Regions from separate parts of the Brevibacillus sp. NPDC058079 genome, predicted to be linked through region 2. Evidence: a T-box and tRNA genes for the amino acid it is inferred to sense, from the RefSeq annotation. Region 2 holds a T-box; the other holds one or more tRNA genes.
The links. A T-box is a leader RNA that pairs with one kind of tRNA and senses whether it is charged. The one in region 2 lies ahead of ileS (isoleucine--tRNA ligase), so its partner is inferred to be a tRNA-Ile.
Positions count from the first base shown of each region.

Region 1: it has a tRNA-Ile gene. The T-box ahead of ileS (isoleucine--tRNA ligase) is inferred to sense a tRNA for this amino acid. The anticodon was not compared.

Region 1 is NZ_JBHVSO010000007.1:360,279-364,713, forward strand. Features, by position in the region: gene ACFVS2_RS22165 (ketoacyl-ACP synthase III) at 1-762, shown strand, start outside; tRNA gene ACFVS2_RS22170 (tRNA-Met) at 1,009-1,081, shown strand; tRNA gene ACFVS2_RS22175 (tRNA-Ile) at 2,124-2,196, shown strand; gene ACFVS2_RS22180 (RNA-binding protein) at 3,370-4,435, shown strand, end outside.
Region 2 is NZ_JBHVSO010000002.1:416,204-420,638, reverse strand. Features, by position in the region: gene ACFVS2_RS08665 (YggT family protein) at 1-253, shown strand, start outside; gene ACFVS2_RS08660 (YlmH family RNA-binding protein) at 266-1,039, shown strand; gene ACFVS2_RS08655 (DivIVA domain-containing protein) at 1,140-1,631, shown strand; T-box leader at 1,722-1,991, shown strand; gene ileS (isoleucine--tRNA ligase) at 2,038-4,435, shown strand, end outside.

The sequences.
Region 1 (4,435 bases), on a different contig from region 2:
ACCATTGTATTCTCATCGGGAACACCAGAGTATATCATCCCTGCCAATGCTGCTTTCATACACAAAGCGATTCAAGGGAAGCCCGAATGTACCGTGTATGACATGAATGCAAACTGTGTAGGGATGGTTGTTGCAATCGAACAAGTCATTCGCACTATGCAAAGTAATCCAAAAATCAAACGTGCAATTGTGGTTGGTTCAGAACAAATGAGTCAGTACGCCAAAAAAACAGATGAAATCAATCGCGGTGTATTTGGTGATGGCGCATGTGCCGTTTTGCTTGAACGAACAGATGTGATGAATCGAGGATTTATCGATTCTGCCTACCATACAGATTCTGTTGGAGTGGAGGATATGCGTTTGCCAGGATGTGGTTTGTCTAAGGCATTTCAAGCAGGAACATCCATGGAAGATCGAATGATCGCAATGATTTCAGGTTATCAATCTCTTCGTCTTGCACCAGATTCAAAGATTCTAATGGAAAACTTGTTATCTACACATGGATACACGAAAAACGATGTCCAAAGATACTTCATTTCTCAAGTAAGTGTAAAAGCAGGTCAATTATTTAGCCAATTACTTGATGAAAAATTGGAGAAGTTTGTTTATGTCGGAGATCGTTATGGATACACAGGAACAAGTAGTCCACTATTTGCTTTGCATCATGCTATTGATAATGAACTGATCAAGGAGAGAGATTTGTTTATTCTTTGGTCAGTAGGAGCGGGTCAAACTACATGCGGCATGTTGTTTAGAAGATAAGAACGTTACTTTACAAAAGGGAGTTTTCCCCTTTTGTTACATAGAACAAGACTGTAGCGAGTAAAATATATAAAGTATATTGACAATAGTCAATAATCATAGTAATATTGTCTCAAGATTAGATGTATAATATTTTTGCTTGCGTATATACACCTGTATCGATGTCAGTTGAATAAGGAAGACTGAAAATCTGTTGGCAGTTATGACTTCGGAGGTTCAAATCTCATCGGGTATTCCATAAATTCTGGATCCTTAGCTCAGAAGGGAGAGTGTGCGGCTCATAACCGCGTGGTCACAGGTTCGAACCCTGTAGGATCCACTTAGATACAAACATAGAGAGGAGATTTTAAGTGGCAGAGTCATTTTCGTATTTAATGAATAAGGCGCTAAGTTCACAACCTCCAAGAACCATAGTTTTATAAGATACAGAAGAAATTCGATTTCCAGAATCAAGTGTTCATCTGATCTCTCCCAAAATTGGTTGTAAATGCGGGGATCAGGATGAGGAATCAAACGAATAGATCGTACTTTTGGGACTCTAAAAGCCTAAAGCAGTCGATCATTCTTGGTTAGTTGAGCTAATCTCCCTTGCTTCGGGATTGGTTCCAGGGATTCTCCGTGAGGAAGGTGGATGAGTGTCGATAGTGACATTCTCCGCAAGAACACACTACATAGCAAGTGTATGTGTTGAGACTTCATGGAAACACTTCATTGGTGGGGATGAAGATGACATAAGAAGTGAACAGGCATTAGAAGCTAATGGAGCCTAATGCCAATCATACAGGCTTTGGTAACTTACGAGTTCAAAGCCTTTACATACCGCTCCCTGCTCCTTAAATGTGAAATGTGCCTATTTTGGAGAGTAGAATGTGGGAAAAAACTTGGGATAGGTCTTGGCGAAAACCATACAGCTCACGGCACATGGTTGTATGTACCGCGAAGTCCCAAGCAAGTCGGAGTTAGCGTTCACCCCTCTGCATGAAAAGACAGTGCGAATATTGGTGCCTACTGTTTACACAGTACGCTTAACCAATACGTTCCTACTGCTACTAAGGTGGAGATAGCAACCATGCGGTTTGACGACTTGTATTTTTAACAAAGAAACTTACAAAATGATGAACAGAGATATCTATACGACAATTATCTCCCAGAAGGTAGGAAAACCTGCCCATTTTAATATGGCGTTGGGTGGAATGGTCAAACACGCCTGACTGTGGATCAGGTTGGGGAACCCCTTGGGAGTCTTAGAGTAAACTTTTTCTACATGATGTTTGAAATGCGATTCTGTGATTCCCGTTTTACGATTCACATTCGTTAATACCATCAGGTAAAAAACTGAAAATAGTAGTTCTATATATTCTGGATCCTTAGCTCAGTTGGTGGAGCGGGCGGCTCATAACCGCATGGTCACAGGTTCGAACCCTGTAGGATCCACTATTTTGAAAATGAAGCAGAGAAGTTTCACCGAAGATTTGTTGTTCAAGAGTGAAATTAATCTGCTTTTTTATATGAGATTTTTTTAGTGGCAGTTAAAGTTGAAATGAATTTTGCAGATGGAAAGGGCGTTAGAATTGAGCAAAACCGATTTGATTGAAACTGAAGAATTAGAAAAAAAGGAAAAGGGTTGTCCCAGTACAGTGATTCTCTTTTGATTAATGCTTGCTCTATTGATGTTTGTAATCAGCAATGTCATCCATCTTAAAAATCAAGAGGATAATCAAGAAATCTTGAATACCTACTTCGCTCCAAAACAAGAAACAGTCATCTCTTTTGGGTGGAATAAATTATTAGATAGGTATCAGGTGACAACTAATAAAGGTGAGTATCTCTTCTTCATTGAAGATGGAAAAGTAAAAGATCTGACGGAAATACCAAAAAAGACGGATCAATAATAGGAGAATGTCGAGAAAAATATGGGTAACTGGGAATAAAAGAGAAACTCAAATCTATATTAACATTCTCAATACAATTTGCGGGGTGCCAGTAAGACTACATTGCTTCGTATCCAAAATCGTATCCAAAATAATGAAAACATGCTATTCGCCAACCTTGGCGAACCTATGTCTTACACTATTTTCCCTGCGAATAAAAGTCTTCTAAAGCAAGCAATTGTAGATATTTAAAAAAATTGACAATAGTCAAAAGATGAATTACAATATGACTATAAGCAATGCAATCGAATAGAATCCTGCTTTGTGGGGTGCAGTTAAGACTACATTACAAACTATTTCAATTTGGTGAAAACATTGACCGTTCGGCAATTGTGCCGAACAACCGTTGTCTTAACATCCTTTTCCCTACTTGAGCAATTAAGCAGAGTCAGCATACGAGGTGCTGAAAAGACTACATTACATTATTGGGTATAGTGAACGCCGAAAGGCATGCTGTCTTTTCCCCTTTTCCTTGTATGTTCTTGCTTAATGAATAGAAGTGAAAGGAGAAGTTAATGCTTCTCTTTTTGTTTTCTCTTTTAATACATATACAACTCTAATGGAGTTGTTAACATAACCAGATTCAGGCTTACAGTTTTAACTTTCATGCTACATAGCCAACATAATCAGTTCATCTGATCATGAGGCAAATCAAAATTTCGAGGAGGATGATCCTATGGTAGCAATCAATAAAGTACAAGAAATGACAGGAATGAAAACAACGACTCATGAAGGTGGAGTTGCCTACCTATTGTCTTTTAAAGAACAATTGGTAGAATTCTTCTCGCTTGGTCTATTAAACGGAAACTTTTATCAAACGCAAGCGGAAGTATTGAAAAACGGGAAAAGCCTTTTCGAGAAGGCGTTGCGTGAATGTCCTGAATTTGCAACGAAAGCGGCTGTCTACGGAAACAACATAAACAGTTTGAAACTTGTCCCAACGATCTGGTTGGTATATTTGTCTACACTGGAGGACAAAGCCCTTTTTAAAAAGGCGTTCTCACGAATCATCCGTAATCCTAAGATGCTTCATGACTTCATAGAGATCGCACGTAAAGGCGGAATTCGTCAAGGTCTTGGTCGTGGAGTCAAAAAAGTCGTGAATGATTGGCTGAAAGAGCACCTCAATGAATATCAAGTTTCTCGCAATAAGGGGAAACTTGATGAAATCATTAAGGTGACTCGTCCAAATAGCAAAGAAGCTCCTGAAGAATTTCAGTGCTATATGGAGTATATCTCAAAAGGTAAACTAACCGTCTCCCGAGCTAAAGCTCTTAAAGAAGTCATTGAGTTCATGGAGCAAGGGACGCTTAATGACACGGTATTTGCCCTCATTGAAGCAAACCGCTTGCAACTGGAGGAGCTGAAACACGCTACGGCAAACTTGGATCACATTCAAAAAAGGAGTCTGTATTCGGCAATGTATAAAGGTTTGAATTATTCAGCATTAATTTTAAACCTTGTGGCATTAGAGAGAGTATTTGCATTGAGAACGAATGCAGATAATTTTGGAAGGGTCGACAAAGTGATTCAAAAAAATGGAAAACAAATGCGCTTTGCCCAAATACAAGTTGTGGAAACAGACATTCCTCAAGATCTCATCGAGACGGTTGTTCAGAAAATAGAGGATGTTGAAATGTACCGTAAGTCCAATATGTTACCATTTGCATTGCTCAATGCAGAAAAAATGGTAGTTACGCCAGAGTTTAAGCGAGCCATTGGTAACATTCTTCGTAAAGTAG
Region 2 (4,435 bases):
TTTTTCGGTTTTAAATTTTGCTTTTACGGTATATCAATACATGATTATTGCTTACATTTTGATGTCATGGGTTCCTCAAATGAGAGGTACAGGCATCGGACAGTTACTGGAAAAACTGGTTGAGCCTTATTTGGCTCCATTTCGCCGGTTTATCCCACCGCTCGGGTTCATCGATATCTCCCCCATTGTCGCATTGATTGCACTGCGCTTTGCCCAATCTGGCCTGTTCGCCATTTTGCAACAAATCATGTAGGCGAGTGAAACGATGAGCATATTTGACCATTTTTCAAAAGAAGAACGTCCCTTTGTTGAACGGGCGCTGGAAATGCTGACGCAAGTAGAGCGGACGCAGGCCATGCGCCTTACTGATTTTGTAGACCCGAGGCAATTGATGATTTTTGAGAGTCTATCTTCACAAGTAAGAGATGTGAAGGTTTCTCCTTATGGAGGCTACGAGGGTGCTGAGCGTGTTCGGATTATCATCCATCCGGAGTACCTCCCTGTTGAGCCTGAGGATTATCGCCTTACCTTATTGGCAATCAAGGCTGATCAGCGCTTTCATGTGCTAGAGCATCGAGATGTGATGGGGGCGATGCTGGGCGTCGGGATGAAGCGGGAGAAATTCGGAGATATGCTGACAGATTCAGCTGGCAGCTACGCAATTGTAGCAGAGGAAGTCGCTGATTTTGTTTGTGCGCAGGTGACGCAAATTCATCGGACATCTGTTAAATTTGAGCGGGTAGCATGGGAGGCGTTTACACCGCCTGCACCCAAGTTTGTAGAGAAAACAATCACCGTGCCATCACCGCGAATTGACGCGATCATTGGAGAAGTACACAATATGTCTCGCGCAAAAGCACTGGTGCCAATTCGAGCGGGAAAAGTAAAAATCAACTGGAAAGTAATCGAAGACCCATCTTATCAACTCCAGATGGGAGATATGGTATCTCTTGCAGGCTATGGTCGGTTCAAAATTCTTGAGGTAGCAGGTCCAACACGCAGTGGAAGACTTCGCATGATTGTCGGACTGGTTACATAAGATGGACCAAGGCTCAAAAATTTGTAAAATACGGCAGGAAACACAGCTAATTCTGTCGAAATGATTGAAGACGAATTATCGGGAAAAGTGGGGGGTTCATGTGCCATTAACGCCGTTGGATATACACAATAAGGAATTCAGCACAGGCTTTCGTGGGTATAACATTGACGAAGTGAATGAATTTCTCGATCAGGTGATCAAAGATTTTGAGCTCTTGATAAAAGAGAAAAAAGAACAGGAAGAGCGCGTAGCCATTCTGAATGAGCGCGTAGATTACTATAAGAGCTTGGAAGAAAATTTGAGCAAGTCGATTCTGGTGGCGCAGGAGACAGCGGAGGACGTGAAGTCGAATGCCCGCAAAGAAGCGCAGCTCATCTTAAAAGAAGCCGAGAAAAATGCAGACCGAATTGTCAATGAAGCACTGGCGAAGTCGCGCAAAATCGCGATCGAAATCGAAGAATTAAAAAAACGTGCTTCGGTTTACCGTATGCGCTTTCGGACGCTTTTGGAAGCACAGCTCGAGATGCTGGAGAATGGCGATTGGGATAGCATTGAACAGCCACAAGTTGATTCGCCTGTAACAGTTGAATAAATCATTGACGTTCGAGCAATGATGGTATTATAATGAAAGACAACTTTTTCGAAATAAAGCACTTATAGTAGTTGAACAGGCTTATACAAATCATAGACGATGAACGGGAAGAGTACGTGAGCCAGCACTGCCTAGAGAGTCGGGAAAAGGTGAAAACCCGGCCAGTTGCTTTCGCAGAAAATCACCCGGGAGTTCAATATCCGAAAGCCCAGAAAAACCTTGATGGTGAAACAGGTGAGTAAGTGAGCGCGTCATTCCCGTTACGAATGAGTGAAGTGGAACAATTCCGATGCAGGTTTTTTTGCCGTACGGGTTTGTTCAATCAGGGTGGTACCACGGGAGCTTTCTCTCGTCCCTTTTATGGGATGAGTGAAAGCTTTTATTTATTTAAGGAGTGAATCAGGCCATGGATTACAGCAAAACCTTAGCGCTACCAAAAACAGATTTCCCCATGCGCGGAAATTTGCCAAGCCGCGAGCCACAAATGCAAGCGGCATGGGAAGAGCAAAATATTTATCAACAAGTGTTAGATCGTACAAAAGACCGCCCGTCTTTTGTCTTGCATGATGGCCCTCCGTATGCGAATGGAGACATCCATATCGGTCACGCACTGAACAAAATCCTCAAGGACTTCATCGTTCGCTACAAATCCATGGCAGGTTTTTATGCGCCGTACATCCCAGGCTGGGATACACATGGTTTGCCAATTGAGCAAGCGATTATCAATGCACAAGGGCTGGATCGCCGCAGCATCGAAGTGAACGATTTCCGCCAGCGCTGTGAAGAGTATGCTTGGTCCTACATCGACAAGCAACGCGACCAATTCAAGCGTCTGGGCGTTCGTGGAGATTGGGAAAACCCTTATGTGACACTCCTGCCTGAGTATGAAGCCAACCAAATTCGCGTATTCGGCGAAATGGCGAAAAAGGGTTATATTTACAAAGGTCTACGCTGCGTGTACTGGTCTCCGTCTTCTGAGACTGCTTTGGCTGACGCAGAAATCGAATACAAAGACAAGCGCTCTCCTTCTATTTACGTCAGCTTCCAGGTAGCAGATGGAAAAGGCAAGCTGGACACAGAAACAGGCGTTGTTATCTGGACAACGACTCCGTGGACATTGCCAGCAAACCTTGCGATCAGCCTGCACCCTGAACTCGAGTACAACGTAGTGAAGGTAGATGGCCGCAAATTCCTGGTAGCCAACGGTCTGATTGAAGCTGCGAGCAAAGAAATTGGCTGGGAAGGCGTAGAGATTCTTGCGACCTTTAAAGGTCAAGATTTGGAAGGCGTAGAAACTCAGCATCCGTTCTATGATCGCAAGTCTCCACTCATCCTGGGTGAGCATGTAACCTTGGATGCAGGTACTGGTTGCGTTCATACTGCTCCAGGACACGGGGAAGATGACTTTACCGTTGGTCAAAAATACAATTTGGGTGTCCTTTGCCCAGTAGACCACGAAGGTAAAATGACCAATGAGGCACCAGGATTTGAAGGTCTGTTCTACGAAGATGCCAACAAAGTGATTACAGAAAAGCTGAAAGAAAACGGAGCACTCTTGAAGCTCAATTTCTTCACGCACTCTTACCCACATGACTGGCGTACGAAAAAACCGGTTATCTATCGCGCGACAGAGCAATGGTTCGCATCTATCGACGGATTCCGTGCGCAAATGCTCGAAGCGATTAAAAATGTAAAATGGATTCCGCATTGGGGAGAAACTCGTCTGGCAAACATGATTGCGGATCGTGGCGACTGGTGCATTTCCCGTCAGCGTGTATGGGGTGTACCGATTCCAATCTTCTATTGCAAATCGTGTAACGAACCGATCATTAACGACACGACGATCAACCATGTTGCTGATCTGTTCCGGAAAGAAGGATCGAAAGTATGGTTCTCCCGTGAAGCAAATGAGCTCATTCCAGAAGGGCTTTCTTGCACCAAATGCGATTGCAATGATTTCCGCAAAGAAACGGATATTATGGACGTTTGGTTCGACTCCGGTTCCAGCCACCAGGCTGTTTTGCGCGAAAGAGGCATTGCTTGGCCAGCTGACATGTACCTGGAAGGCTCTGACCAGTATCGTGGTTGGTTCAACTCTTCTCTCTCGACGGGTGTTGCTGTGTATGGCACAGCTCCTTACAAATCCGTCCTGAGCCACGGCTTTGCTTTGGATGGAGAAGGACGCAAAATGTCCAAATCCCTCGGTAACGTCATCGTGCCTCAACAAGTTATTGACAAGATGGGCGCAGATATCTTGCGTCTGTGGGTAGCTTCTGTTGATTATCAAGCTGATGTGCGCATTTCCGATGCGATTCTGAATCAGATCGCTGAGGTGTACCGCAAAATCCGCAATACGTTCCGCTTCCTGTTGGGTAACCTGGATGGATTTAATCCAGCAACAGACCGCGTAGCGTACGAAGAGCTGGGAGAGCTTGACCGTTATGTTCTGGCGAAAGCAGCAAAAGTAGCGAAGCGTACACGCAAAGCGTACGATGAATATCAGTTCCATACCGTTTTCCATGCCGTTCACAACTTCTGCGTTATTGATTTGTCCGCGTTCTATCTGGACATTTGCAAGGATCGCCTGTATGTAGAGGCGCCAGATAGTTTGAAACGACGCGCTGCACAGACAGTGATGTACGATTGCTTGATCAGTCTGGTGAAGCTGGTTGCTCCACTGTTGCCGCATACAGCCGATGAGGTGTGGGCGTTCATTCCAGGCGTGGAAGAGAAGAGTGTGCAGTTGACGGATATGCCAGAAGGCGACGAACAACATCTCAGCTTTGCAGCAGAAGCAGAGAGCA